DNA from 2 places in the Streptomyces tatrensis genome. Region 2 is predicted to be linked to the other one. Evidence: predicted binding sites of a transcription regulator. Region 2 holds the regulator's gene; the other holds the start of a gene.
The links. Region 2 encodes HspR, which represses chaperone genes until heat shock. Its sites were predicted from a motif close to TTGAGNNNNNNNNNCTCAA; they were not measured.
Positions count from the first base shown of each region.

Region 1: a site for HspR is predicted at 1,994-2,012, ahead of lon (endopeptidase La). Genes of this name have one in related genera too.

Region 1 covers NZ_JBMDLB010000011.1:6,371,168-6,385,926, reverse strand. Annotated here, with positions in the region: gene lon (endopeptidase La) at 1-1,971, opposite strand, end outside; gene ACODT5_RS45100 (DUF4097 family beta strand repeat-containing protein) at 2,144-2,926, opposite strand; gene ACODT5_RS45095 (sulfurtransferase) at 3,055-3,918, opposite strand; gene ACODT5_RS45090 (hypothetical protein) at 4,543-5,898, opposite strand; gene ACODT5_RS45085 (hypothetical protein) at 6,084-6,728, shown strand; gene ACODT5_RS45080 (TetR/AcrR family transcriptional regulator) at 6,799-7,458, opposite strand; gene ACODT5_RS45075 (RNA-guided endonuclease InsQ/TnpB family protein) at 7,766-9,004, opposite strand; gene ACODT5_RS45070 (glycoside hydrolase family 3 protein) at 9,168-10,955, shown strand; gene ACODT5_RS45065 (response regulator transcription factor) at 11,280-12,023, shown strand; gene ACODT5_RS45060 (HAMP domain-containing sensor histidine kinase) at 12,020-13,114, shown strand; gene ACODT5_RS45055 (multifunctional oxoglutarate decarboxylase/oxoglutarate dehydrogenase thiamine pyrophosphate-binding subunit/dihydrolipoyllysine-residue succinyltransferase subunit) at 13,372-14,759, shown strand, end outside.
Region 2 covers NZ_JBMDLB010000011.1:5,128,844-5,143,602, reverse strand. Annotated here, with positions in the region: gene clpB (ATP-dependent chaperone ClpB) at 1-1,340, opposite strand, end outside; gene ACODT5_RS39360 (pyridoxamine 5'-phosphate oxidase family protein) at 1,454-1,900, shown strand; gene ACODT5_RS39355 (Rieske (2Fe-2S) protein) at 2,057-2,368, opposite strand; gene ACODT5_RS39350 (hypothetical protein) at 2,368-2,565, opposite strand; gene ACODT5_RS39345 (helix-turn-helix transcriptional regulator) at 2,651-3,694, shown strand; gene ACODT5_RS39340 (heat shock protein transcriptional repressor HspR) at 3,851-4,303, opposite strand; gene dnaJ (molecular chaperone DnaJ) at 4,305-5,492, opposite strand; gene grpE (nucleotide exchange factor GrpE) at 5,556-6,236, opposite strand; gene dnaK (molecular chaperone DnaK) at 6,236-8,083, opposite strand; gene ACODT5_RS39320 (sugar transferase) at 8,411-8,947, shown strand; gene ACODT5_RS39315 (4Fe-4S dicluster domain-containing protein) at 9,123-11,777, shown strand; gene ACODT5_RS39310 (hypothetical protein) at 11,934-13,019, opposite strand; gene ACODT5_RS39305 (Yip1 family protein) at 13,309-14,241, shown strand; gene ACODT5_RS39300 (phosphoribosyltransferase) at 14,339-14,759, opposite strand, start outside.

The DNA.
Region 1 (14,759 bases), 1.2 Mb from region 2:
CGCGATCTGCGCCGACTCCTTCATCACGTCCCCGAGCTGGCCCGTCAGCGTGAGCCCGGCCCCGCCCGTCTCCGGATCGGCCAGCGAGGCCTCGACGAACAGGACGTCGCCGCCCGCCCCGGTCACGGCGAGGCCGGTGGCCACGCCCGGTACCGCGGTGCGCCGCTCGGCCGGGTCCTGCGCGGACTCCGGTACGTGGTGCGGCCGCCCGATGAGCGCCCGCAGGTCGTCGGCGCCGATCCGCAGCGGCAGCTCCCGCTCCCCCAGTTCGTGCTGGGAGGCCACCTTGCGCAGCAGCCGGGCGAGGGAGCGCTCCAGGGTGCGCACGCCCGCCTCGCGGGTGTACTCCCCGGCCAGCTTGCGCAGCGCGTCCTCCTCCAGGACCACTTCCTCCGCGGCCAGGCCGGCGCGCTCCAGCTGCCGGGGCAGCAGGTGGTCGCGGGCGATGACGACCTTCTCGTCCTCGGTGTAGCCGTCGAGGCGGACCAGCTCCATCCGGTCGGCCAGGGCCTCGGGGATGGCCTCCAGCACGTTCGCGGTGGCGAGGAACACCACGTCGCTCAGGTCCAGTTCCACCTCCAGGTAGTGGTCCCGGAAGGTGTGGTTCTGGGCGGGGTCGAGGACTTCGAGCAGTGCGGCCGCCGGGTCTCCGCGGAAGTCGGAGCCGACCTTGTCGATCTCGTCGAGCAGGACGACCGGGTTCATCGACCCGGCCTCCTTGATCGCCCGTACGATCCGGCCGGGCAGTGCGCCCACGTACGTACGCCGGTGCCCGCGGATCTCCGCCTCGTCGCGGACTCCGCCGAGGGCCACGCGGACGAACTCGCGCCCCATGGCGTGGGCCACGGACTCCCCGAGGGAGGTCTTTCCGACGCCGGGAGGGCCTACCAGGGCCAGCACGGCCCCGCCCCTGCGCCCGCCGACGACGCCCATCCCGCGCTCGGAGCGGCGCTTGCGCACCGCCAGGTACTCGGTGATCCGGTCCTTCACGTCGCTCAGTCCGGCGTGCTCCGCGTCCAGGACGGCGCGGGCTCCCCGGATGTCGTACTCGTCCTCGGTCCGCTCGTTCCAGGGCAGTTCGAGCACGGTGTCCAGCCAGGTGCGGATCCAGGACCCCTCCGGGGACTGGTCGCTGGAGCGCTCCAGCTTGTCGACCTCCTTGAGGGCGGCTTCCCGTACCTTCTCGGGCAGGTCGGCGGCCTCGACGCGGGCGCGGTAGTCGTCGGACTCCTCGCCCTCCTTTTCTCCGCTGAGCTCGCGCAGTTCCTTGCGCACGGCGTCGAGCTGCCGCTTGAGCAGGAACTCGCGCTGGACCTTGTCGACGCCGTCCTGGACGTCCTTGGCGATGGACTCGGCGACGTCCTGCTCGGCGAGGTGGTCGCTGAGGGCCTTGACCGCGAGCCGCAGCCGGGCGACGGGGTCGGCCGTCTCCAGGAGCTCCACCTTCTGCTCGACGGTCAGGAACGGGGAGTAGCCGGAGTTGTCCGCGAGGGCCCCGACCCCCTCGATCTGCTGCACCCGGTCCACGACCTGCCAGGCGCCGCGCTTCTTGAGCCAGCTCGTGGCGAGCGCCTTGTACTCCTTGACGAGCTCGGTGACGGCCCCGGGCAGCGGATCGGGAACGCCCTCGTCGACGCTCTCGCCCTCGACCCAGAGCGCGGCCCCGGGCCCGGTCGTCCCGGCCCCGATACGGACCCGGCCGCGCCCCCTGATCAGCGCCCCGGGGTCCCCGTCGGACAGCCGCCCCACCTGCTCGACGGTCCCGAGCACGCCGGTGGCGGCGTACTTCCCGTCGATGCGCGGCACGAGCAGCACCTTCGGCTTGTCCCCCGCGGCGGCGGCCTGAGCGGCCTCGACGGCACCCCGCACTTCTGCGTCGGACAGGTCCAGCGGAACGACCATCCCAGGCAGTACGACCTCGTCGTCGAGCGGCAGTACGGGCAGGGTGAGCGTTACGGACGTCGAAGCCATGATCTTCCCTCCGGCAGTGAAGTTGAGCTATGCCGACTCAATGCATGTGCGCCCCCTGGTGTTCCCCAACACCCGTTCGCCGGGGGCGAACAGGGGCGGGAGGGCCTCGGCCAGGCGGTGACATCGCCGGAAATACCCAGGTCAGGCCCCGGACGGACAGACGGGAAGCGGCTCAGGCCGCCGAGATGACGATGTCGCCCGACGAGGTCCGTACGGCGAGGCGGGCGGTCGCGGACGGGTCCGCGGGGACGCCGATCTCCCGCTCGCCGGAGTCGGTGGAGACGTCGAGGGCGTAGGGGGCCCGCGCCACGGGGACCTTCACCTCGGCGTCGCCCGAGCTGGTTTCCACGGCGACCGAGGCCGGCGCCTTCGTGAAGGCCAGGCGGACGTCGCCGGAGGCGGAGCGGGCGTCCGCGTCCGTCCCGGACAGTTCCCCGGCGGTGATCGAGCCCGAGGACGTACGGACCTTCAGCGGGCCGGCGATCCGGTCCGCCCGGACCGGGCCGGCGGAGGTCGTGAGGTCCGCGGCGGCCACCCCCGCCACCGTGACGCGGCCGCTGCTGCTCTCGGCCCGGACCGTCGCGGAGGCCGGTACCTCCAGGCGGTAGTCGACGGAGCAGCGGCCGGAGCAGTCGCCGTTGGTGAGGGTCAGGACGCCGCCGGCGATCCGCTGGGCGGGCGCGGGCACGGTGTCGCCGTAGTACCGGACGGTGCGGCGGACCGTCACGCCCGGACCGGATCCGGCGACCACCTCGATGGATCCGCTGCCGGTGTCCGACACCTCGACCGCCGTGACGGTCTCGGCCACCGTGGCATCGGCGCTCGCCGTCTTCTCCGGTCCGCGCCGGGAGGCGAGCGAGTCGAAGGAGCAGCCGGTGAGCAGCAGCCCCGCGGCGAGGGCTGCGGCGGTGTACGCGGCGGTGACGGTGGCCTTGGCGCTGCGCTTCGTTGTCATGTTTCGATCGTGCCCGTGCGTCGCCGCGGGGGGCATGGGGCCGGTGCCCGGATCCGGGGTGGGGCTAACCCCCGCCGGGGCGGCGGGATTCGGGCGGCCCGGGCAGGATCCGGAAGGGAAGGGGCGGCCTAACTCCCCTGCACGACCGGCCGGTCCGGGTTGGACATGCCCCACTCGCTCCAGGAGCCGTCGTACACGGCGAGTTCCCCGTACCCGGCGAGGTCAGCGCCGAGGGCGAGCACGCAGGCCGTGACCCCGGAACCGCAACTGAAGTACAGCCGCTCCCGCTCGCCCGCGGCCGCCCCGAAGGCGGTACGGAGTTCGACTGCGGGGCGCATCAGGCCGTCGGGGCGCTGCAGTTCGCCGAAGGGGAGGCTGACCGCGCCCGCCATGTGGCCGCCGCGCAGGCCCGGCCGGGGTTCGGGGGCGGTGCCGGCGAAGCGTTCGCGGGTCCGGGCGTCGAGCACCGCGGCGGCCGGATCGGCCAGGGCCGCCGAGACGGTGGCCGCGTCCACCAGCAGCCCGGCGCGGGTCCGTGCCGTGAAGGAGCCGCGCGGGCCCCCGTACCCCGGCCGGCGCTCCTCCACCGGCAGCCCGGCGGCGAGCCACGCGGGCAGCCCGCCGTCGAGGACGGCGACCCGGTCGAAGCCCATGGCGCGCAGCATCCACCAGGCGCGGGCGCTGGAGTAGATCCCGGCGCCGTCGTACGCGACGACCGTGCTGGTGTCGTCGACGCCGAGGGCGCGCATCGCCTCGGCGAAGGCGGCGGGGCCGGGCATGGTGTGCGGGGCGGCGGCGGTGTGGTCGGACAGCGCGCCGTCGAGGTCGAAGGGACGGGCCCCCGGAATCCGCCGGCCCGTGTCGCGGTACGCCCCGACGGAGGCGTCGAAGACGACGAGCCCGGGCATGCCGATGCGCTCCGCGAGCCAGTCGCCACCGACGAGGGAGCCGGGCGGAGTGAGGGAACGGGGATGGGAGTGAACTGCGTCCAAGGGGCACCTCCGGCAGAAGTAGGCGACCCCCGACGAGGTCGGCGGCCCGCCGCCCATCCTCGGGTACGCCGTGCACGTGGCAGACGAGTGGGCCCGACCCGGCCCTGCCGAGCCCGAACCCAACCCAGCCCGGCCGGATCCAGAACCCAGCCCCGCCGGCGTTCAAGGCACGGGGCCGGGGGGCGAAGCCCCAAGGCTTCCGGGCCTGGGGGCGCAGCCCCGAACCTCCCGGGTCCAGGGGCCCAGCCCCGAACCTCCCGGGCCCGGGGGCGCAGCCCCAAGGCTCCCGGATCCGGGGCGCAGCCCCGGGTCTTCCGGATCCAGGGGCGCAGTCCCGGTCTTTCAGGTCCGGGCCGGCCCGGGGAACGGTGGAAGGGCGGGTAGGGGACACCGAACAGCGGGCCGGGAAGGGGCCCCGGTCCGGGAACGGGTCCGGTCCGTGTCCAGGTCCCGGTCCCCGTCCGCGTCCGCGTCCGCGTCCGCGTCAGGGTCCGGGGGCAACTCCCGGTCCGGGAACGGGTCCGCGCCGGGCAGCCGGGCGGCGGACAGGAGGCGCACGCGAGGGGCCGGGGAGCGGACGGCGGCCGGGCCGGGAGCGGAGCCGCAGCCGCAGCCGCGCCGGGGCTACGGGCAGTTGCCCGGTCGGGCGAAGAGGGCCACGCGGGCGCCGCGGACGTCCGTCACGGAGCACAGGTCGAAGGAGGAGACCAGCGTCTGGCGTTTCACCGCCTCGGCCGGGTAGCCGTCCACCGGCTGCCCCACCGGGTCGAGCAGGGCGACCACCCGGTCGACGGCCGGGTCCAGCAGGGCCGCCTGGATCTCCTCCGGAGTCCGCTCCACGCCCTGGAGGCTCCGCGAAGCCGCCGGGGTGCGGGACAGGGCGAGGTCGCGGAGGGATCCGTAGGTGTCCGGCGAGGACAGCAGCCATTCGCGCCGCCGCGAGGGGAGGAACAGCACCGCGTCGCCCGGGCGCGCGAGCGCGCCGACGGCCGCCGCGACGGCCCGCGCGTCGTCCTTGCGGCTCTCGGGGGTACGCAGCCACGCGGACCAGAATCCGACCGGGACGAGCAGGGCTCCGACCAGCGGCCACACCCACCAGCCCCGCGCCGTGGCGAGCCGGGCGCCCACGAGGAGGGCGAGGCCGGCGAGGGCGTAGAGGACGTACCGGTCCACGTACCAGGGGTGCACCAGCGAGATCGCGAGCAACAGCCCGGGGGGCACCAGCGCCAGCGGCAGGGCGACCCGTACGAGTTCCCGCGCGGCTCCCCGGGCCAGGAGCAGCGAGGCGGCCGCGAGGACCCCGTACGCCGCCCAGTCCTGCCAGCTCGGCCGCCCGAGCCAGCCCAGCTGCTGCTGCGCCTGCCGCGCGCTGACCAGGGCGAGCGGCAGCAGCGCGACCACCACGGCCCCGGCGGCGAGCCGCCAGCCGCGGGAGCGCCGGGCGGCGAACGCGTGCGCGGGCAGCGCCAGTACGGCGAACTCGTGCAGCCAGCACCCCAGCACGAGCACGACGGCGTAGGCGACCCAGCGCTCGCGCAGCATCAGGTACGTGGCCCAGACGACGGCCGCGGCGACGAGCGCGTACGAGCGCCCCTCCTGGGCGTACATCTGCACGGGCGGCAACAACGCGTACCCGACCCCGGCCAACAACGCGACCCGCCCGGGCCGATCGGACCGGCCGGGGCCGCCTGCACCGGGATCCTGCCCCCTGGCCCCGCCGCGCAGTGCCGTGGTCGTCAGGTGGTGGGCCACCGCGGCCACGCCCGACGCGGCGAGGGCGGTGGCGGCCACCGAGGGGAGGCGCAGGGTCCAGAGGCCCCAGAGGCCGGAGTCGGGGGCGGTGGTGCCCGTTGCCGCGAAGACCGCGTGCATCAGCAGGTAGTAGAGGCCGTGTACGGCGTCGACCTGGCCGAGCAGTTCCCAGAGCTGTCCGAGCGGCCGGTGCGCGACCTGCCACGTGACGGACTCGTCGCGCCACATGGAGCCGCCCCGCGCCAGGCCCCAGAGGCCGAGCGCGAGGGCGGTGAGCGGCGGCAGCCAGCGCCAAGGGGCGAAGCGGCGGATGTCGGCCTCCGGGTGCTATCCGTGCGGGTGGTGCTGACTCCATACTCGGGGTTCGAGCCGGATACCTGCGGGGGTGGGGCGTGCGAGCACGTGGTGGGCGAGTGGGCTTGGCGACGGCGGCCGTGGCGCTGGCCGTGGTGGCGGGCTTGGGCGGTTGCTCCTCCGGCGGATCGAACGAGGGTGCCGCCTCACCGCCACCGAACGCGAGCACGGGGACCGGTACCGGCCCCGCCGCGAGCGGCGCCCCGTCCGGCACGGCGACGGGCGACGCCCCGGGGACGCCGTCCCCCGGTCAGAGCGCCGGCCAGAGCCCGGCCCCGGGCACCGGCACGACCGGTCCCGCCCCGCGGCCCGCGCCCAGCACCTCCGCTCCCGCGCCCGCGCCCAGCGCCTCGGCGCCCACCTCCGGTGACACCCTCGTCGCGGTGACCCGCAGCGGCGGCATCACCGGAAGGATCCACACCTTGATCATCAAGGGTGACGGATCGTTCCTCCGGCTCAACGCGAAGGCCGAGACGGTGGACCGCGGCAAGCTCTCGGCTGCCGCCCTCACGAAACTGCGCACCGCGCTCCGGGAGGCGGACTTCCCGCGCCTGCCGCGGGTCTCGTTCCCCGACCAGCCGGCCGCCGACGCGTTCACGTACGCCTTCCGGCACGGCGGCTACGAGGTCGCCGCCGCCCAGACCACGCTGCCGCGCCCCCTGACAGGGGTGCTGAGCGCCCTGCCGCCCTTCGAGCCGCGCTGAAACGCGCAGCCCGCACAGGACCAGCGGACCAGGCACCACCCCCAGCCGCCCCACCGCCCCTACCGCCCCGTCACAGCCCCGTCCCCGCCACCGTGATCTCCCGTAGCCGCCGGTCCAGGTACCCGCGCAGCAGGACCGCCATGTCCACGCCCTGCGGGTCCAGCACCCACTGGATCTGGAACCCGTCCATCACCGCGATGGTCTCGCGGCCGACGGCCTCGCAGTCCGTGTCCGGCCGGACCTCGCCGCGCGCCACGCCCGCCCGGAGCAGGTCGACGCTGTAGCCGAGGACCCGGTCGTAGCGCTGCCGGAAGTAGGCGTGCGCGGGGTGGCCCGGGTTCCCGGACTCGCCGACCAGCGTGTTGTACATCCGTACGAGACCCGGCCGGCGGGCGTTGTCCTCGGCGAGGGCGACCACGGCGGCGAAGTGCACGGCGACCGAGGCGACCTCCTCGGCGGACCCGGCGAAGAGCCGCTCGACGTCGTGCTGCTCGCTCTGCGCCAGGACGGACAGCAGCAGGTCCTCCTTGCCGCGGAAGTGGTGCAGCAGCCCGCCCTGGGTGATCCCGCAGTCGTTGGCGATCCGGGCGAGCGAGGAGGCGTGGAAGCCCCACTGCGCGAAGTGCTCGACGGCGGTGTCGAGGATCTTCTGGCGACGGGCGTCGCCCACCGCGTAGCCGCCCCGGGCGGCCGCCGCCTTGGGGGCCGTTCGGCCCTTGTCCTGTGCCATGCGGACCACCCTAAACCCGACCGTTTCCGGCCATCCCGAGGGAGTGATCCAGGTCACTCCACGAAAACCTAGTGGGTGCATGGTTTTCACGCCTACGGTGAAACCGCCCGGTCGGCGACGAGGCCGACGCGGAGACGTTGGAGCCCCCATGCCGCTCACGCAGGACCCCGGAAGCGCACTTCCTCGTCGGCGGCATCGCGGCGGCCGTCGGCGCCGCGCTCGTCCAGCTGATCCGCTCGGTCAGTTGAATGCTCCCCGGCCTGAGGGGGAGGGGTCTCTCCTTCAGGTATCCGTGGGGATTTTCGGCTCAAGCTGCCTGACGAACCGGCGGTTCGTCGGGTCTTCCACTCTCGGCGCCGACCGGGTTCAGACCTGCCCGGATGAGCATCACGCGTGCGGAGTTCTTGTCCCGTGGGGACTGGGTTCCGCATGCGGTGCAGGTGTAGGTGCGTACCCCCAGCGGCAGTGCGTGCTTGGCTCTCGCTTCGCAGTGCGCGCAGTCCATCGTGGTGTACGCGGGGTGTACCAGGTGCACGGTCCGGCCGTGCTTGCGGCCCATCTCAATCAAGGCTGTCTTGGTGGCGCCGATGGCGGCGTCAGCGGACTTCCTCGCCATGCTGGATTTGGCGAGGAACCTGGGGCGGAAGTCCTCGACGGCCAGGGCGTCGTAGTCGCGGACCACGCGCTTGGCCCATTTTCGGCCGGTGTCCTGCCGCTGCCGGGCGACCTTCTTGTGCAGCTTCGCGGCTTGTCGCCGGGCCTGTTGATAGCCCGTGGACTGCTTCTTGCCCTTCGGGGCACGGCGGCGGGCCATCATTCGCTGGTATCGGGCCAGCCTCACAGCAGCCTTCTGGCCGTGCTCCAGGTGCGGGAGGTCATGGGCGTCGCTGGTGGTGGTCGCGGTCTCGGCCACGCCCCAGTCGATGCCGATCACCGCACCAGTAGCGGGCAGAGGTTCGGCCTGCATGGGAACGACGAACGAGCAGTACCAATGGCCGAGACCGTCCCGGTAGACCCGAACCGACGACGGATCGGCGGGGAGATCTCGCGACCACACCACCGTGAGGACGATCCCGCCCGCCAGATGCAGGCGTCCGTCCTTCAACCGGAAGCCGCGCTTCGTGTAGTTGAGGCTCGGATCCGTATCGCGTTTCTTCTTCCAGCGGGGCATTCCGGCCCGCTGCCGCATCGGCAGCCGGTCCTTGATGTCCTTCTGCGCCTTCGCCCGGGACTTCCCGAAATCCCGAATCAACTGCTGCTGCGGAACACTCGCCCCTTCCCGCAGCCACAGCGTCTGGGTACGGGCCTCGGTCAGCATCCGGTCGAGCTGCGCCGGACCACAGGTCCGCTTTTCCGCGCCCTCCGGGCGTGCCCGGTTCACGGCGTGGACCTGCTTCGACTTGTTCACGCACTCGTTCCAGACCCACCTGCACCGGTCCCACTCCGCCACCAGCAAGGCAAGAACCGTCGACGACGCACGGAGCCGAAAGGTGAACCGGGCACACCCGGTCCCCTCCGCTGTCGCTGCTCCAGATGTCGTCACCACGCCAACGTAGAGCCACAGCCCGCATCGTTCCCCGAAACCCCAACGCCTCCCTCGAATGAGTGATCGCCGAGCCTCGGCTCCTGCCGACGGCCCGGCAATCCAGGGATTCCACACCCGCTTCCATGCGACCTCCCGCGCAACCACCCCTCCCAGGAGCCCTGCCATGAACGCCACCCCGAGCACCCCCACCGGCCCCGCCACCCCCCTCCCCTACCGGGACGCCGCCCTCCCCGTCGACGACCGCGTCGAGGACCTGCTCTCCCGCATGACGCTGGAGGAGAAGGCCGGCCAGCTCTTCCACTCCATGCTGATGATGAACCCGGACGGCACCCCGGTCACCGAGACCGACGGCTCGATCCTCCCCTTCACCACCCCCGAGCTGATCGAGGGCCGCTCCCTCACCCACTTCAACCTCCTCGGCAGCTACGGCGCCCGCGAGATGGCGACCTGGCAGAACGCCGTCCAGGAGATGGCCGCCGGCACCCGCCTCGGCATCCCGGTGACCCTGTCCACCGACCCCCGGCACTCCTTCACCGACAACGTCGGCGCCTCCTTCAACGCCGGCGCCTTCTCCGCCTGGCCCGAGGCGATCGGCCTCGCCGCGATCGGCGACCCGGAGCTGGTCTTCGAGTTCGCCGACATCATGCGGCGCGAGTACCTCTCCGTCGGCTTCCGCGTCGCCCTGCACCCGCAGATCGACCTGGCCACGGAGCCGCGCTGGGCCCGCCAGTCGGGCACCTTCGGCTCGGACGCGAAGCTGACCGGCGAGCTCGTCCAGGCCTACGTACGGGGCCTGCAGGGCGAGACCCTCGGCGCGGCCTCGGTCTCCGCGATGGTCAAGCACTTCCCCGGCGGCGGCCCGCAGAAGGACGGCGAGGACCCGCACTTCGCGCACGGCAAGGAGCAGATCTACCCGGGCGGGATGCGCGAGCACCACCTGGAGCCGTTCAAGGCGGCCATCGCGGCCGGCTGCTCGCAGATGATGCCGTACTACGGCCAGCCCATCGGCACCGACTGGGAAGAGGTCGGCTTCGGCTTCAACAAGGGCGTCGTCACGGGCCTGCTCCGCGAGGAGCTCGGCTTCCAGGGCATCGTGTGCACCGACTGGGGCCTGATCACGGACTCGGTGATCTTCGGCGAGCCGCACCCGGCCCGCGCCTGGGGCCTGGAGCACCTGAGCACCGCCGAGCGCGCGGCCCGCTCGCTGGAGGCTGGTTCCGACCAGTTCGGCGGCGAGCAGTGCCCCGAGGTCATCGTGGAGCTGGTCCGCTCGGGCCGGGTCCCCGAGGCCCGGATCGATGACTCCGTACGCCGGCTGCTGCGCGAGAAGTTCGTCCTCGGCCTGTTCGAGAACCCGTACGTGGACCCGGACGCGGCGGCCGAGACCGTCGGCCGCGCCGACTTCGCGGCGGCCGGCGCCGCGGCCCAGCGGCGCTCCCTGACGGTGCTCACCAACACCGGGCGGACCCTGCCGGTCTCCGGCCGGCCGAAGCTGTACGTCAAGGACGTGGACGCGGACGTCGCGGCGGCGTACGGGGACGTCGTGTCCGACCCGGCCGAGGCGGACCTGGCGGTGCTGCGGCTGCGCACCCCGCACGAGCCGCGCACGAACGTCTTCGAGTCCTTCTTCCACTCGGGTTCGCTGGCCTTCCCCGAGCCGGAGCTCACCGAGATCCTGTCCCTGCTGGACGCCGTCCCGACCCTGGTCTGCATCAACCTGGAGCGGGCGGCGGTGATCCCCGAGATCGCGGAGCGGGCGGCCGCGCTGATCGCGGACTACGGGGCGTCCGACGCGGCCCTCCTGGACGTGGCCTTCGGCCGGGCCGCGTCCGGGGGGCGCCTGCCCTTCGAGCTCCCGCGCTCGATGGCGGCCGTCGCGGCCTCCCGGCCCGACGTCCCGAACGACACCGTCGACCCGGTCTTCCCGCACGGCCACGGTCTGGCCCTGTAGCCCTGTAGCCCTGCGGGGCCAGTCCCCTCCCCACCCTTCCCCGTTCCCGGGGCTCCGCCCTGACCCGTCGCTCCCGGGCTGCGCCCGAACCCCCGGGGCTCCGCCCCGGACCCCGCGCCCCGAACGCCGGCGAGCTGGACATTCCAGCCCGCCGGCGTTCTCGTGCGGGCCGGCGCCGGCCAAATCCAGCCCGTCGGCGTTTGAACCGCAGGTCCGGGGGCAGAGGCACCGGCGACGAGCCCGCCCAGCGAACCCGTCATAGCCGGAGCCCAGCCGCTCCTCTACGCTGCACCCCTACCACGCGGGATCCTTCAGGGGCGGGACATGGAACAGACGCACACCACCACCCACAACGGCGCCGCGGCCACCCCCGGCGCACAGCGCCGGGTACTCGTCGTCGAGGACGACCACACCATCGCGGAGGCCATCGCGGCCCGGCTGCGCGCCGAGGGCTTCCAGGTCCAGACGGCCGCGGACGGGCCGGCGGCCGTGGCCGCGGCCGAGGGCTGGCTGCCGGAGCTGCTGGTCCTGGACGTCATGCTGCCGGGCTTCGACGGCCTGGAGGTCTGCCGCCGGGTCCAGGCGCAGCGGCCCGTTCCGGTGCTGATGCTCACCGCCCGGGACGACGAGACCGACATGCTCGTCGGCCTCGGGGTCGGCGCCGACGACTACATGACGAAGCCCTTCTCGATGCGCGAGCTCGCCGCGCGGGTCCACGTACTGCTGCGGCGGGTGGAGCGGGCCAACGTGGCCGCGCACGCCCCGCGCGGGGCCACCCTGCGCCTGGGCGATCTGGAGATCGACCACGCGCAGCGCCGGGTCCGGGTGCACACCGAGGACGTGCACCTGACGCCGACGGAGTTCGACCTGCTGGTGTGCCTGGCCGGGACCCCGCGGGCGGTGCTCTCGCGGGAGCAGCTCCTCGCCGAGGTGTGGGACTGGGCCGACGCGTCCGGGACCCGTACGGTCGACAGCCACATCAAGGCGCTGCGCCGGAAGATCGGCGCCGAGCGGATCCGTACGGTCCACGGCGTCGGGTACGCCCTGGAGACCCCGGCGCAGCCGTGAGCGGCCACCGGCCGCCGGGGCAGCGGCCGCCCGGGGGGCTGCGGCCCTTCTCCCCGTTCTCGATCAAGACCAAGCTGGGCACGCTCGTGGTGGTGTCGGTCTTCATCACCACGGGTCTGCTGATGGTGGCCCTGCGCACGGCCACCGAGGTGCGCTTCATCACGGTGTTCTCGGTGATCGCCTCGATGCTGATCACCCAGTTCGTGGCGCACAGCCTGACGGCTCCGCTGGACGACATGACCACCGTGGCCCGTGCGATATCCCACGGGGACTACACGCGCCGGGTGCGCGGGGCGGGCCGCCGCGACGAGCTGGGCGACCTGGCCTCCACCATCAATCTGATGGCGGACGACCTGGAGGCGGTGGACCGGCACCGCAAGGAGCTCGTCGCCAACGTCTCGCACGAGCTGCGCACCCCGATCGCGGCCCTGCGGGCGGTACTGGAGAACGTGGTCGACGGGGTCTCCGCCGCCGATCCGGAGACCATGCGCACGGCCCTGAAGCAGACCGAGCGGCTGGGCCGGCTCGTCGAGACCCTGCTGGACCTCTCCCGCGTCGACAACGGGGTGGTGCCGCTGCGGGCCCGCCGCTTCGAGGTGTGGCCGTACCTGTCGGGGGTGCTGAAGGAGTCGGGCCTGGCGGCGGCCGGCCGGCCGGGGCTGTCCTCCGGCTCGGGCGGGCACACCCGCAACGACGTCCACCTCCACCTGGACGTGTCCCCGCCGGACCTGACCGCGTACGCGGACGCCGAGCGGCTGCACCAGGTGGTGGCGAACCTGATCGACAACGCGGTCAAGCACAGCCCCCCGCACGGCCGGGTCACGGTGCACGCCCGGGCGGGCGACGCGCCCGGGGGCCTGGTGCTCGAAGTGCGGGACGAAGGTCCCGGCATTCCGGAGGCGGAGCGCCACCGGGTCTTCGAGCGGTTCAACCGGGGCAGCGCGAGGGGCGGCGACGGCGGCACGGGACTGGGCCTGGCCATCGCCCGCTGGGCGGTCGGCCTGCACGGAGGGCACATCGGAGTGGCCGAATCCTCACGGGGCTGCCGGATCCTCGTCACGCTTCCGGGCAGCTCGCAGGCGCCGGGTTGACGTAGGGTTCGAGTGGGAAGGACATGATCTCGGCCACATGCGCCGGGGTCCGTCAGGGGTGCGAAGCCAGGGGGCCGCAACCGCGGTGCCTCCTGCCCGAACCGCGTTTGTTTCCCGCCATTCCAGGTGGTGAAACCCGCCGTTCGATGTGACCTACGCGACGTAAGTCCCGCCCGGTCTGCATCTCACGGCCCGGGAGGCGTAGCCTTTATTCCCGCTGTCCATACCTTGTGAAGCGGAAGAGGGCGGTTGCCGCCGTGTCGCCACAGTCCCCCAGTAACTCGAGCACCACGACCGAAGCAGGAGGGAGCGGGAAGAACCCCGCCCCAGGCTTCGGCGCGAATGAGTGGCTCGTCGACGAGATCTATCAGCAGTACCTCCAGGACCCGAACTCGGTCGACCGGGCCTGGTGGGACTTCTTCGCCGACTACAAGCCGGGTGGCGCTGTCGCTCCGGTGAAGGCGGACAAGCCCACGGACCGGCCCGTTCCCCCCGCCGCGACGACGACGGACGGCGCCTCCGCACAGGCCGCCGCCCCCGTCACCGCCACGGCTCCGCAGGCTTCCGACGCCGCCGCCACAGGGACGGCGAGCCTCACGCCCGCCACCCCCGCCGCAGCGCCGACGACGCCCGCGTCAGCACCTGCCCCTGTACCTGCCACCCCCTCTGGTGCCCCTGCTGTGACTGTCACCTCCCAGGCCCCGGCCGCCGCCGCACCGGCTGCCGCAGCCCCTCAGGCCCCGGCTCCCGCCGCCGCCCCCGCCTCCGTAGCCCCCCAGAAGCCCGGTGCAAGCACCGGCTCCACTGGAGCGGCTGGCGCCGCGCCCACCATCTCCACCGAGGCCCCTGCCGGCCCCGAACTGGTGACGCTCCGCGGCCCGGCGGCTGCCGTGGTCAAGAACATGAACGCTTCCCTGGAAGTGCCGACGGCCACGTCCGTCCGCGCCGTCCCGGTGAAGCTGCTGTTCGACAACCGCATCGTCATCAACAACCACCTGAAGCGCGCCCGGGGCGGGAAGATCTCCTTCACCCACCTCATCGGGTACGCGATGGTGCAGGCCATCAAGGCCATGCCGTCGATGAACTACTCCTTCGCGGAGAAGGACGGCAAGCCGACCCTGGTCAAGCCGGAGCACATCAACTTCGGCCTCGCGATCGACCTGGTGAAGCCCAACGGCGACCGCCAGCTCGTCGTCGCCGGCATCAAGAAGGCCGAGACCCTCAACTTCTTCGAGTTCTGGCAGGCCTACGAGGACATCGTCCGCCGGGCCCGCATCGGCAAGCTGACGATGGACGACTTCACCGGGGTGACGGTCTCCCTCACCAACCCCGGCGGCCTGGGCACCGTCCACTCCGTGCCCCGCCTGATGCCCGGACAGTCGGTCATCATGGGCGTCGGCTCCATGGACTACCCCGCGGAGTTCCAGGGCACCTCGCAGGACACCCTGAACAAGCTGGGCATCTCCAAGGTCATGACCCTGACCTCGACCTACGACCACCGGGTCATCCAGGGCGCGGCCTCCGGCGAGTTCCTGCGCATCGTCGCGAACATGCTGCTCGGCGAGAGCGGCTTCTACGACGACGTCTTCGAGGCGCTGCGCATCCCGTACGAGCCGGTCCGCTGGCTCCGGGACATCGACGCCTC
Region 2 (14,759 bases):
CGGATCTTCTCCAGGCGTTCGCGCGAGGCCGGGTCGGACTCGTTGTTCAGGGCCAGCTCCTCCATGCGCAGGCGGTCGACCGAGCGCTGGAGCTCGTCGATCTCCAGCGGGGAGGAATCGATCTCCATGCGCAGCCGGGACATGGACTCGTCGACGAGGTCGATGGCCTTGTCGGGGAGGAACCGGGAGGTGATGTAGCGGTCGGAGAGGGTGGCCGCGGCCACGAGGGCGCTGTCGTTGATGACGACCTTGTGGTGGGCCTCGTAGCGGCCCTTGAGCCCGCGCAGGATCGCGATGGTGTCCTCGACGCTCGGCTCCGCCACCAGCACCTGCTGGAAGCGCCGCTCCAGCGCAGGGTCCTTCTCGATCCGCTCGCGGTACTCGTCGAGGGTGGTCGCGCCGACCATGCGCAGCTCACCGCGGGCCAGCATGGGCTTGAGCATGTTGCCCGCGTCCATGGAGGAGTCCCCGCCGGCGCCCGCGCCGACGACCGTGTGCAGCTCGTCGATGAAGGTGATGATCTGGCCGTCGCTGGACTTGATCTCCGCAAGGACGGTCTTGAGCCGCTCCTCGAACTCGCCGCGGTACTTGGCACCGGCCACCATCGCGCCGAGGTCCAGGGAGACCAGCCGCTTGTTCTTCAGGGACTCGGGGACGTCGCCCTTGACGATGCGCTGGGCCAGGCCCTCGACGACGGCGGTCTTGCCGACGCCGGGCTCGCCGATGAGCACCGGGTTGTTCTTCGTACGGCGCGAGAGCACCTGCACGACGCGGCGGATCTCGTGGTCGCGGCCGATGACCGGGTCGAGCTTGCCCTCGCGGGCGGCCGCCGTGAAGTCGGTGCCGAACTTCTCCAGGGCCTTGTACTGGCCCTCGGGGTCGGGGGTGGTCACCCGCCGCCCTCCTCTTGAGTTCTCGAAGGCGGCGAGCAGCTTCTTGGCGGTCGCGCCCTGTGCGGAAAGGAGCTCACCGGCCGCGCCGCCCTTGGCGGCGATGGCGATGAGCAGGTGTTCGGTGGAGAGGTACTCGTCGCCGAGCTTCCCGGCCTGCGCGTCGGCCTCCGCCAGTACGGCGAGGAGCTCGCGGGTGGGCTGCGGGGGCGCGACCGTGGAGCCCGTGACGCTGGGCAGGGCGGCGAGCAGCCGGTCCGCTCCGGCGCGTACGGCGGCCTGGTCGGCGTCGGTCGCGGCGAGCAGGTCGGTGATGTTCTCGTTGTCCTCGCCGGCGAGCAGCGCCAGCAGCAGGTGTGCGGGCGTCAGGTCCGCGTGCCCGTCCTTGACGGCCCTGGTGGTGGCCGCGTTCAGCGCGTCCCGGCTCCTGTTGGTCAGCTCGGCATCCACGTGTGCCTTCTCCCTTCCCTACTCCGTGTGTCCCTACTCCGTGTGCTTTACATGAGTAACCTGCACAAAGTTGAGTCTATTCCACTCAAGGTGGGGGGACGTACCCTTCGCGCATGTCGACTCCCAGCCCGGCCGGCACGGCCCGCACCGCTCATGACGTACTCAACCCGACGCCGGAGTACCTCGCCTTCTGGCGGGAGCGGCACCTCTGCACGCTGACCACGCTCCGGCCCGACGGCAGCCCTCACGTGGTCGCGGTGGGCGTGACCTACGACCCGGAAGCCGGACTGGCGCGGGTGATCACCAACAAGGGCAGCAAGAAGGTCCGCAACGTGCTGGCGTCGCAGGGCGGCCCGCAGGGCGGGGCCCGGGTGGCGGTGTGCCAGCTGGAGGGGCGGCGCTGGGCGACCCTGGAGGGCCGCGCGGTGGTCCGTACGGACGAGGCCTCGGTCGCGGAGGCGGTACGGCGCTACGCGGAGCGGTACGGGCGGACGCCCTCGCCGAACCCGGACCGGGTGGTCGTGGAGATCACTCTGGACCGGGCCATGGGGCGCGCGTAGCCGGCGGCCCGACCGGCGGCTGCCGTGTCCGGTTCCACGATGTCCGGTTCAACCACTGGACACGGACATCACAGCGACGCCATCGTGGTCAGGTCCACGATGGCGTCGCTGTGTGGGGGTAGCGCCTGAGCGATCTGCGACGACAGGGGAATCGCTTCAGGCACTGCGGGGGGTGGCGGCGGATTCGGGCTCGAAAAGTTGATGATCACGCTGGTCCAGATTGACGAAGACCATGCCGTACCGGATCTCGCAGCGGACGGGCTGCGGAGCGCCTCGGGGACGGCGCAGACAGCGGTAGGCGCGGACGTCCTCGTCCTCTTCCCGCACCACGATGATCGGCTGGCCGAAGAGGGTGACCTTCAGCGAGTCGCCGGCGTAGGGGATGGCACTGGTGAGATCGATGAATTGCCAGCCGGAGCGGTAGGCCGATGCCATCTCACGGCGGAATCCGTGGTCGTCGGGGGTCATCAGGAAACCCGCGCAGGGATGGTTTCCCAGCCGAAGTCGTTCTCGGCCTTCTTCTCGACGGGCGAACTCGCACTGGTATCCGTGCTTCCCGTGTCCCCGTTGACGGCGACGACTGCCCCAAAGATCGCGACGACGGAGAAAACAACGGCAAGCGCCGAGCGAAGCATTCTCTTATACATGGTCGGCTTCGTCCTCACTTGATGGAATCTTCTCCCCCGCACTGACAGACGATGGCTCATTCAGGCACGTCAGTGCCACAGGGACGATGCATCATGTTCTTACATGTTCAGGACCCTGGGGGGTGGAGATTTGCCGCAAAGTACAACAAACCTGACGCATCACCACCCCGTCACGGAGATGTGCGTCGAGGGAACCCGGCTCTACGCAGCGGCCCTGAGCGCCGGCCGCATCGCCCGCGGCGAAGTCAAGAACGCCCCCTGCCTGCTCGAATTCGCTCTGCTGCGCCCCGACCCGGACGACGCGAACCAACTGCGCGCGGTTCCCCCGTCCATCGCACTCGCCCAACGGCTCCACCCGATCGAGCGCGAGATCCAGGACCGCAGGCGAACCGCCGTGGATCTCACCGACGCCTTCGAGCCCTTCCTCGCCCTCAGCGCCCAGAGCCCCGCCAACACCCACGCCATCACGGTGCTGGAGGGACTCGACCAGATCAACGCCGCCATCGACCTGGCCACCGCCGAGTGTCACACCGAGGCCCTGACCGTCCAGCCGGGTGGCGCCCGGCCGACGTTCAGTCTCAGCCAGTCCCTCGAGCGCGCCTCGCCGATGATCGACCGCGGGGTGAAGATCCGTACGCTCTACCAGCACACCGTGCGGCACAGCCAGGGCACGCTCGCCTACGTGGACAGGATCTCCACGGGCAAGGTGGAGATCCGCACACTGGAGGAGCTGATCGAGCGTCTCATGATCTTCGACCGGACGGTGGCCTTCATCCCCGCGAGTCACGACCGGCGGGTGGCCCTGGAACTGCGGCACCCCGGGCTGATCGAGTACCTCATCAAGGTCTTCGAGCAGCTGTGGCGCAGGGCCGTACCGCTGAACGACAAGGTCACGTACACGCACAGCCCGGACGGGATCTCCGGAGTGCAGCGCACCATCGCCCACCTCCTCATCGAGGGGCACGTCGACGAGGCCATCGCCCGGCGGCTGGGCATGAACGTGCGCACCTGCCGCGCGCACATCGCCAAACTGGCCACCTCCCTGGGCAGCGGCAGCAGGGCCCAGCTGGGCTACCTCATCGCCGAATCCGGCATCCTGCACGACTCGGGCCCCGGAGACGCCGAGGGGCCGGCGGAGCCGCGCTGACGGACGCGGACGCGAAGTGGGCGGATGCCGGGCCGGATGCGGTCGGCGGACACGCGCAGAGGCCCCGCCCAGGCCCTTCGGAAGGGTCCGGGCGGGGCCCGCGTACGTGGTGCCTGCCGACGTCCTACCGGCGTACGGGTCCTGGTAGGGGCCCGCTCAGTCCAGCGGGCGCTTCGGCGCCGGCCGCCAGACGACCAGGGCACTGCCCGGCTGCGGAGCCTGGTACGGGACCAGGTCGCGCCGGTACGAGGCGTGCACCTGGGCCTCGCGCTGCCGCAGGACGGCGGCGGCGCCGTCGACGGCCGTCGAGAGCTCGGCCACGCGCTGCTGGAGCGCGGCGACCTGGTTCTCCAGCTCGATGATCCGCTTGATGCCCGCCAGGTTGATGCCCTCTTCCTGGGACAGCGCCTGCACCGTGCGGAGCAGCTCGATGTCACGGGCCGAGTAGCGCCGGCCGCGTCCGGCCGTACGGCCCGGGGAGACCAGGCCGAGGCGGTCGTACTGGCGCAGGGTCTGCGGATGCAGGCCAGAGAGCTGGGCGGCCACCGAGATCACGTAGACCGGGGTCTCATCGGTGAGCTGGTAGTGGCTCCTACGGCGGCCGTCCATGTCATGCTCCCTTCGCGGACTCGAACAACGCGGAACGCGGGTCCTCGGACTCCGTCGCCTCGCGGTACAGCTCCATGGCCTCGCGGGCCTTGTCGTTCAGCTCGGTCGGGACCGCGACCTCCACCGTCACCAGCAGGTCGCCGCGGGTGCCGTCCTTGCGGACCGCTCCCTTGCCGCGGGCCCGCATCGTGCGGCCGCCCGGGGTGCCCGGGGGCAGCTTCAGCGTCACCGAGGGGCCGTTCAAGGTCGGGACCTTGATGTCGGCTCCCAGCGCCGCCTCCGCGAAGGTCACCGGAACGGTCACCGTGAGGTTGTCGTCCTTGCGGCCGAAGACCGGGTGCGCGTCCACGTGCACGACCACGTACAGATCGCCGGCCGGGCCGCCGCGCTCGCCCGGAGCTCCCTTGCCGCGCAGCCGGATCCGCTGGGAGTCGGAGACCCCCGCCGGGATCCGGACCTGCATGGTCCGGGAACTGCGGGCCCGCCCGCTGCCCTTGCAGATGTCGCAGGGGGTCTCGGCGATGAGGCCTCGGCCCTTGCAGTCCGCGCAGGGGTCGGTCAGCGAGAAGCCGCCGCCGCTGCCGCGCGAGACCTGGCCGGTGCCGACGCAGGTCGGGCACACGCGGGGCGTGCCGTTCTTGTCGCCGGTGCCCGAACAGGCCTTGCAGGGAGACTGCGAGGACATCCGGAGCGGGACCGTGGCCCCGTCCACCGCCTCCGTGAAGGAGAGGGTGACCTCCGATTCGATGTCCTGGCCGCGGCGCGGCTGGGTACGGGTGCCCGTACCCGCGCCGGCGCCGCCGCGGTTGAAGAGGCCGCCGAAGACGTCGCCCAGACCGCCGCCGCCGAAACCGCCGGCCGCGCCGCCCTGCTGCTGGCCTCCGAAGAGGTCGCCGAGGTCGAAGTTGAACGAGCCGCCGCCCCCGCCCGGACCGGGGCGGAAGCCCCCGTTGCCGAACAGGGCGCGGGCCTCGTCGTACTCCTTGCGCTTCTTGGCGTCGCCGAGGATGTCGTTCGCCTCGGAGATCTCCTTGAAGCGCTCCTCGGCCGAGGCGTCGCCCTTGTTGGCGTCCGGGTGGAACTCGCGGGCAAGCTTCCGGTACGCCTTCTTGATCTCGGCCTCGGTGGCGTCCTTCGGGACACCGAGGACCTTGTAGTAGTCCTTCTCGACGAAGTCCTTCGTGCTCATCCCCGGTGTCCCTCCTCTCGCACTTCTTCTTGTCCTACACGTCGTGCGAAGGGCTCAGCAGCTTCAGCCCTTGTCGGGGGCATCCGCGTCCTTGCCCGACGGGTCCGACGAGTCCGACGCGGCTTCCGCCGCCTCGGACTTCGGCGCCGCGCCCGGCTGGGGCTCGGCCACCGCGACCCGCGCGGGACGGATCGTACGCTCGCCGATGCGGTACCCCGGCTGCAGGATCGCCACGCAGGTGTCCTCGGTGACGTCCGGCGCGTACGAGTGCATCAGGGCCTCGTGGATCGTCGGGTCGAAGGGCTCGCCCTCCTTGCCGAACTGCTGCAGGCCCATCTTCGCCGCGGCGGTCTCCAGCGATTCGGCCACCGACTTGAAGCCGCCGACCAGCTCGCCATGTTCCCGCGCCCGGCCGATGTCGTCCAGGGTCGGGAGGAGTTCCGTCAGGAGGGACGCGACCGCGATCTCCTTGACGGCGATCCGGTCCCGCTCCACCCGGCGGCGGTAGTTCTGGTACTCCGCCTGGAGCCGCTGGAGGTCCCCGGTGCGCTCGCCGAGCGCGGTACGGGCCTGGTCCAGCTGAGCCAGGAGAGCGACATCCGGTGCTGCTGCGGAGTCCCCGGCCGGGGCCGCGGCCTCCTCCTTGGAGGAAGCTGCGGCCTTCGACTCGGCGGCGTCGTCGTCAGGCGCGGCGTCGGCGGGGACTTCGGGCTTCTCGTCGAAGCCCGGGGTCTCCTCCGACATCAGGCAGCGCCGCCCTTCGGCTTCTCGTCGTCCACGATCTCGGCGTCGACGACGTCGTCGTTGGCGTCGGCCTGGCCGGCGTCACCGGTCGGCGCGCCACCGGCGGCCTGGGCACCGGCGTCGGCGTAGATCGCCTGGCCGAGCTTCTGGCTGACGGCGCCGAGCTTCTCGGTCGCGGTGCGGATCTCGGCGGCGTCCTCGCCCTTGAGCTTTTCCTTCAGCTCGGCGATGGAGGCCTCGACCTCGTCCTTGACGTCGGCCGGGACCTTGTCCTCGTTGTCCTTGACGAACTTCTCCGTCTGGTAGACGAGCTGCTCGCCCTGGTTGCGGGACTCGGCCGCCTCCTTGCGACGGGAGTCCTCGTCCGCGTACTGCTCGGCCTCCTGGCGCATGCGGTCGACCTCGTCCTTGGCGAGGGAAGAGCCGCCGGTGACGGTCATCTTCTGCTCCTTGCCAGTGCCCAGGTCCTTGGCAGTGACGTGCATGATGCCGTTCGCGTCGATGTCGAAGGAGACCTCGATCTGCGGGACGCCACGCGGGGCCGGCGGCAGGCCGGTCAGCTCGAACATGCCGAGCTTCTTGTTGTACGCCGCGATCTCGCGCTCGCCCTGGTAGACCTGGATCTGCACGGACGGCTGGTTGTCCTCGGCCGTCGTGAAGATCTCGGACCGCTTGGTCGGGATCGTGGTGTTGCGCTCGATGAGCTTGGTCATGATGCCGCCCTTGGTTTCGATACCAAGAGACAGCGGGGTCACGTCGAGGAGCAGGACGTCCTTGACCTCACCCTTGAGAACGCCCGCCTGGAGGGTCGCGCCGAGGGCGACGACCTCGTCCGGGTTGACGCCCTTGTTGGCGTCCTGACCGCCGGTGAGCTCCTTGACGAGCTCGGCGACGGCCGGCATGCGGGTGGAGCCGCCGACCAGGACCACGTGGTCGATCTCGGACAGGTTGATGCCCGCGTCCTTGATGACGTTGTGGAACGGGGCCTTGCAGCGGTCGAGCAGGTCCGCGGTGAGCTGCTGGAACTGCGAGCGCGTGAGCTTCTCGTCCAGGTGCAGCGGGCCCTCGGCGGAAGCCGTGATGTAGGGCAGGTTGATCGAGGTCTCCGTGGAGGAGGACAGCTCGATCTTCGCCTTCTCGGCGGCCTCGCGCAGGCGCTGGAGCGCCATCTTGTCCTTGGACAGGTCGACGCCGTGGCCGTTCTGGAACTGCTTCACCAGGTAGTCGACGACGCGCTGGTCCCAGTCGTCGCCACCGAGGTGGTTGTCACCGTTGGTCGCCTTGACCTCGACGACGCCGTCGCCGATCTCGAGGAGCGACACGTCGAAGGTGCCGCCACCGAGGTCGAAGACGAGAATGGTCTGGTCGTCCTTGTCGAGGCCGTAGGCCAGGGCGGCGGCAGTCGGCTCGTTGACAATACGCAGGACGTTCAGGCCCGCGATCTCGCCGGCCTCCTTCGTCGCCTGGCGCTCGGAGTCGTTGAAGTAGGCCGGGACGGTGATGACCGCGTCCGTGACCTTCTCGCCCAGGTACGCCTCGGCGTCGCGCTTCAGCTTCTGCAGGATGAAGGCGCTCATCTGCTGCGGGTTGAAGTCCTTGCCATCCAGGTTGATCTTCCAGTCAGTGCCCATGTGGCGCTTGACGGAGCGGATGGTCCGGTCCACGTTCGTGACCGCCTGGCGCTTGGCCACCTCGCCGACGAGGACCTCGCCGTTCTTGGCGAAGGCGACGACGGACGGCGTGGTCCTGGCGCCCTCGGCGTTGGTGATGACGGTGGGCTCGCCGCCTTCCAGAACGCTGACGACGGAGTTAGTGGTGCCCAGGTCGATGCCGACCGCACGTGCCATTTTGATTCCTCCAGCTGACTTGAGTGGAACAGACTCAAGAGTGCCGCACCGCTCCGTCGGTGTCAACAGAGGTGAGTCGAGGGGACTCAATCTTTAGGCCACCCTTACGCGCAATCATGCGGCGCTCCACGCACTCGGAGTTCCGTGCACGCGACGTCCGGGCCGCACCTCGCCGCGCCGACAGGCCGCCGCAGGCAAAATCCAGCCCCGCCGGCGTTTGAGGCGCGGGGTCCGGGGCGGAGCCCCTGCGGCGGAGCCGCACCCGAACGGGGCACCACGGCCGCGCGGCACCCCACCGCCGCCGGAGGCTTGCGGCACGGTGCAGACATGCCTCTGCTGCTACGCCTCCCCGCCCGGCCAGGGCCATGGCCGGCCAGGCCATCGGCCAAGCGGGTGCTCGACCTCGCCGGAGCGGTGCTCCTGATCGGGGTGCTCCTCGTACCGCTGCTGCTGATCGCCGCCCTGCTGTACGCGACCCAGGGCGCGGGCGTCCTCGTGAGCGAGCCGGCTGCGGGCCTGGCCGGGCGGCCCTACCGGGCGTGGCGGCTGCGGGTGGGCAAGGGGCGGGCCGGGGCGGCGCTGGAGCGGTGCTCGCTGGACCGGCTGCCGCAGCTGCTCAACGTGGTGCGGGGCGAGATGTCGCTGGTCGGGCCGCGCCCCGGACACAGCGCGTCGGACCGGCCCGAGCGGCTCCTCGTACGGCCCGGGATGACCGGGCTGTGGCAGGTGAGCGCACGTTCGGACCTGCCGTGGGAGGAGATGGACCTGCTGGACCGGCACTATGTGGAGAACCACTGGCTTGGAATGGACCTGGCGATCCTCGCGCAGACCCCGCGGGCGGCCTGGCGGCACGGACGGCTCTGAGGCGGGGCCGTGCGGCGGCCGGACGGGGACGCGGCGCGGACGCGGCCCGCTCACCGCGGGGGCGAGCGACGCAGATCACCGCGCGCTCGGCTACATTGCGGCGTCGGGACTGGGTAACCTCAAGCCTTGACTGGATAAGTTACCGCTTAGTAAGTGCCGCCCGAGGAGCCCTCCCATGCAACTCGCCGCGATCATCGTGTCGCTGGTCCTGACCGTGGTCGGCGTCGCGCTGCTCGCCCGAGCCGTGGCGCAGATCTACCGCTTCGTGAAGCTCGGACAGCCCGTACCGGCAGGCAGCCGTACGGACGACCCGAAATCCCGAACGATCACCCTTGCCCGGGAGTTCCTCGGCCACAGCCGGATGAACCGCTGGGGCCTCGTCGGCTTCGCGCACTGGTTCGTCGCGATCGGCTTCCTGACGCTGCCGCCGACGCTGGTGCAGGCGTACGGCCAGCTCTTCCGGGCCGACTGGGTGCTGCCGATCATCGGCGGCTTCCTGCCGTTCGAGCTCTACATCGAGTTCATCGGCCTGATGACCGTGGTCGGCATCCTCGTCCTGATGGGGATCCGCCTCGCGTCGCTGCCCTCGCGGGCCGGCCGCAAGTCGCGCTTCGCGGGCTCGAAGGCCTGGCAGGCGTACTTCGTCGAGTACATCATCCTGACCATCGGCCTCGCGATCCTGTGCCTGCGCGGCCTCGAAGGCGCGATCCACCACGTGGACTCGTACGAGCCGGCGTACTTCGTCTCGTACCCGCTGGTGCTGGCCTTCAAGGGCATGTCGCTCGGCGCGCTGCAGAACGCCATCTACTTCACCGCGATGATCAAGATCGGCACCTCGCTGATCTGGATGATCGTGGTCTCGCTGAACACCAACATGGGTGTCGCCTGGCACCGCTTCCTCGGCTTCCCGAACATCTGGTTCAAGCGCAACGCCGACGGCGCGGTCGCACTGGGCGCGCTCCAGCCCATGACCAGCGGTGGCAAGGTCATCGACTTCGAAGACCCGGGCGAGGACGACGTCTTCGGCGTCTCGCAGGTCGAGCAGTTCTCGTGGAAGGGCATCCTCGACTTCTCCACGTGTACGGAGTGCGGCCGCTGCCAGTCGCAGTGCCCGGCCTGGAACACGGGCAAGCCCCTCTCCCCCAAGCTCCTGATCATGTCGCTGCGCGACCACGCGCACGCCAAGGCCCCGTACCTGCTGGCCGGCGGCGGCAAGGACATGGAGGGCAACGAGAAGGCGACGCCGGAGCAGCTCGCCAACGTCCCGGCGGCGGCTCTGGCCGAGGCGGAGCGCCCGCTGATCGGCACCGCCGAGGAGAACGGGGTCATCGACCCCGACGTGCTGTGGTCCTGCACGAGCTGCGGCGCGTGCGTCGAGCAGTGCCCGGTGGACATCGAGCACATCGACCACATCGTCGACATGCGGCGCTACCAGGTGATGATCGAGTCGGCCTTCCCCTCCGAGGCGGGCACGATGCTCAAGAACCTGGAGAAGAAGGGCAACCCCTGGGGCCTCGCGAAGAAGCAGCGCGTCGAGTGGACCAAGGAGGTGGACTTCGAGGTCCCGATCATCGGCAAGGACGCGGAGGACCTCTCCGAGTTCGACTACCTCTACTGGGTCGGCTGCGCCGGCGCCCTCGAGGACCGGGCGAAGAAGACCACGAAGGCCTTCGCCGAGCTGCTGAACATCGCGGGCGTCAAGTTCGCGATCATGGGCGGCGACGAGAAGTGCACGGGCGACTCCCCGCGCCGCCTGGGCAACGAGCCGCTCTTCCAGCAGCTCGCGCAGGAGAACGTCGCGATGCTGAACATGGCGTTCGGCGAGGACGACGAGGACGAGTCGACCAAGAAGCCGAAGTCGGCGAAGCGGATCGTCTCCACCTGCCCGCACTGCTTCAACACCATCGCGAACGAGTACCCGCAGCTGGGCGGCGAGTACGAGGTCATCCACCACACGCAGCTGCTGCAGCACCTGATCGACGAGGGCCGCCTCACGCCGGTGACCCCGGTCGACGGGCTGATCACGTACCACGACCCGTGCTACCTGGGCCGCCACAACAAGGTCTACACGCCGCCGCGCGAGATCATGTCGGCCGTGCCGGGCCTGCGCCAGCAGGAGATGCACCGCCACAAGGAGCGGGGCTTCTGCTGTGGCGCGGGTGGCGCGCGGATGTGGATGGAGGAGCGGATCGGCAAGCGCATCAACAACGAGCGCGTCGAGGAGGCCCTGTCCCTGAACCCGGACATCGTCTCCACCGCCTGCCCCTTCTGCCTCGTCATGCTCACCGACTCGATCAACGGCAAGAAGAACGACGGCCAGGCGAAGGAACACGTCACGGTGGTGGACGTGGCGCAGCTGCTGCTGGACTCGGTGAAGACACCGGAGCCGGTGGAGGAGCCGGAGCCGGAGGCGGTGGCGGAGCCGGTGGTTGAGGCGAAGCCGGTGGCTGAGGCGAAGCCGGTGGCTGAGGCCAAGCCGGTGGCTGAGGCCAAGCCGGTGGCTGAGGCCAAGCCGGTGGCTGAGGCCAAGCCGGTGGCTGAGGCCAAGCCGGTGGCTGAGGCCAAGCCGGTGGCTGAGGCCAAGCCGGTGGCTGAGGCCAAGCCGGAGCCGGTGGTCGAGGCGAAGCCGGTGGTCGAGGCGAAGCCGGTGGTCGAGGCGGCGAAGCCCGAGCCGGTCGCTGAGGCCAAGGCGCCCGCGCCGAAGGCGGAGGCCGAGGCGAAGCCGGAGCCGGAGGCCCAGCCGGCGGCGGAGGCCAAGGCCGAGGCCGAGACGCCCGAGCCGAAGGCGGAGACCCCGGCGGAGCCGGAGACCGACGCCGAGGCGAAGTAGCCCGCGCGGCACGGAACACGTACGCCGGAACGGCCCGTCCCCTGTGGGGGCGGGCCGTTCCGGGTTACGGGGCCGGGGTCCGGGGCGCAGCCCCGGTTTCGGGAAGGGGCGGGGTGGGGGAAAGCTCCCCACCCCGGCGGAACGCGGACGGCGGGGTCAGGACCGCTCGCTCCGGCTGCGACGCAGCATCGCGAAGCCCAGCCCGGCCGCACCCACCGCGGCCATGCCCCCGCCGGCGGCCAGCAGCAGCGGGGTCTGCGACGCGTCGGCCTCCGCCGCCACCGGGACCATGCCTTCGGCGCCCGCCTTCACTCCGCCCTTGGGCACGACCCGCTCGACGGCCTTCTTCTCGACCTTGCCGACGGGCTTGACCGGCTTGACGGACTTGGCGTCCTTCGCCCCGCCCTTGACGTCCTTGGCGACCTTGTAGGTCTCGATCAGCTTGCCGCTGCCGAACTCGTAGACCCAGCTGTTCCCACCGCTCTTGCCGTCGATGACGACGAACTTCACGCGCTTGCCGTCCTGGACGAGCTTGTACGTCCAGCCGTCGTTCGTCGCGGTCGGGTGCTTCAGGTCGATCGTGCCGAGGAGGTTCCCGTTCGGCATCGAGAGCTCGACGCGCTTGCCGTTCGGGCCGTCGATCAGCCGCGCGTTGCGCCCGTCGGGCATGGCGACCTGAACGGAGTTCTCCTCCACCGGCTTCGGCTTCTCCACCGGCTTCGGCTTCTCGACCGGCTTGGTCGCGCCCTCGACCCACGAGGTGACGGTGCCGTTCGGCTGGAGGGCCACGTGCAGCCCGTTGTTCTGCCCGTAGGCGGGCTTGCCGTCCTTGCTGACCAGGGTGTCCAGCTTGGTGCCGCCGGCGAAGATGTCGGCCTCGAAGTGACCGTCGCCGAACTTGTAGATCTTGGCGACCGATCCGTCGGCCAGCTTCACGGTCGTGACGTAGTCCCGGACCGAAGGCGTCACGGGCGGAGTGGTCGGCGGAGTGGTGGGCGGCACGGTCGGTTCCACCTGCGGCACCCGCGGGTCCACCGGATCCTGCGGGCCCTGCGGGTCCACGGACGGCTGCTCGACGCCGGGCAGGACCTGCTGGTCCCCTGCCCCTGCCCCTACCCCTACCCCCGCCCCCACCGCCGCGGAATCCGCGAAGGCGGACCCCACCGGAAGGGCGAGGACGGCGGCCGCACCGGCCACGACGGCGGCGGTACGGAGGGTGGTGCGACGGTGCGGGCTTCGCATGACGGGGCTCTTCTCGTGCTCGTTCGTGCTTCGTGGCGGTGACTACGTCTACGAAGCTACGGAGCCGGTATGTCCGTATTCCGTCGGAGATGTAACAGGAATCAGCAGACTGCCGCGCAGCCACGTAACCCACCCGGAACTCGCCCCGGATCCGCCCCGCACCCACCCCGAGCTCACCCCGAGAAGGCCCTCCAGGTACCCCCTAGGGGATGTCACAGCTCAGCCGCAAAGGGGACTTCTTCCCCCGGCCCGGCCACCCGGCCGCCCGGGAGCGGGTACTTTCGATCACGTGGCTGGATTCAGGATCGGACGCGGCCGGGACAACAACCGCACCCCGCAACAACCCCCGCGGCAGCAGCCGTACGGCTCGCAGCAGGCGCCCCAGGCGCCGCCGCCGTACGGCCAGCAGCCCTACGCACCCCAGCAGTGGCCCCAGCAGGCCGCTCCCGGGGGCCACGGCGAGCCCGAATACTTCGACCCGCACGGCGGCAACGCCGGCCAGGGCCAAGGCCAGGGATACGGCTACGGCCATCCCCCCGGCCCGGGCCAGGGCCAGGGAGCCGGCGGTCCGAGCGACTCTCCGGGCTACACCCAGGCCTTCTCCATCGGCGAGGACCCGTACGCGTACACCCAGGGCGGGACCTACCAGGCGGGCGCGGCCCAGGCCGCCGCCCCCGTCGGTCCGCGGCTGCCGTGGAAGGAACTGCTCCGGGGCATCGTGACGCGCCCGGGCCAGACCTTCCTGCAGATGCGCGACTACGCCGTCTGGGGGCCGGCGCTGATCGTGACGTTCCTCTACGGGCTGCTCGCGGTCTTCGGCCTCGACGACACCCGCAACGACGTCATCAACGCCACCCTCCCCAACGCCTTCCCGATCGTGCTCTCGGCGGGCGTGGCCTTCGTCATCTGCGGCCTGATCCTCGGCGCCGTCACCCACACGCTGGCCCGCCAGCTGGGCGGCGACGGGGCGTGGCAGCCCACGGTGGGCCTGTCGATGCTGGTCATGAGCCTGACGGACGTACCGCGCCTGCTGTTCGCCATGTTCCTCGGCGGCGACAACATGCTCGTCCAGATCCTGGGCTGGGCCACCTGGGTGGCGGCCGGCGCACTCTTCACCGCCCTGATCAGCAAATCGCACGACCTGCCGTGGCCGAAGGCCCTGGGCGCGTCGGCGATCCAGCTGATCGCCCTGCTGTCGATCATCAAACTGGGCACGATCTAACGCACGCCCGCCCGCCCGCACACGCACACACGCACAAACACGGAGGGGCCCGCCGCGCACCGCGCGACGGGCCCCTCTTCCACATGACGGATGGATCTCAGGCGTCGAGAACCTGTCCCTCACGCTTCACGACGGGCGGTTCGACCGACCAGGGGAAGTTGACCCACTCGTCGGTCTTCTTCCACACGTACTCGCACTTCACGAGCGAGTGGGACTTCTCGTAGATCACGGCGGACCGGACCTCGGCGACGTGCCCGAGACAGAAGTCGTGGACGAGCTTGAGCGTCTTCCCCGTATCGGCGACGTCGTCGGCGATCAGCACCTTCTTGGCGGTGAAGTCGATCGCCTCGGGCACGGGAGCCAGCATGACCGGCATCTCCAGGGTGGTGCCCACCCCGGTGTAGAACTCGACGTTCACGAGATGGATGTTCTTGCAGTCGAGCGCGTACGCCAGCCCGCCGGCGACGAACACTCCGCCGCGGGCGATGCTCAGGATGATGTCGGGCTCGTAGCCGTCG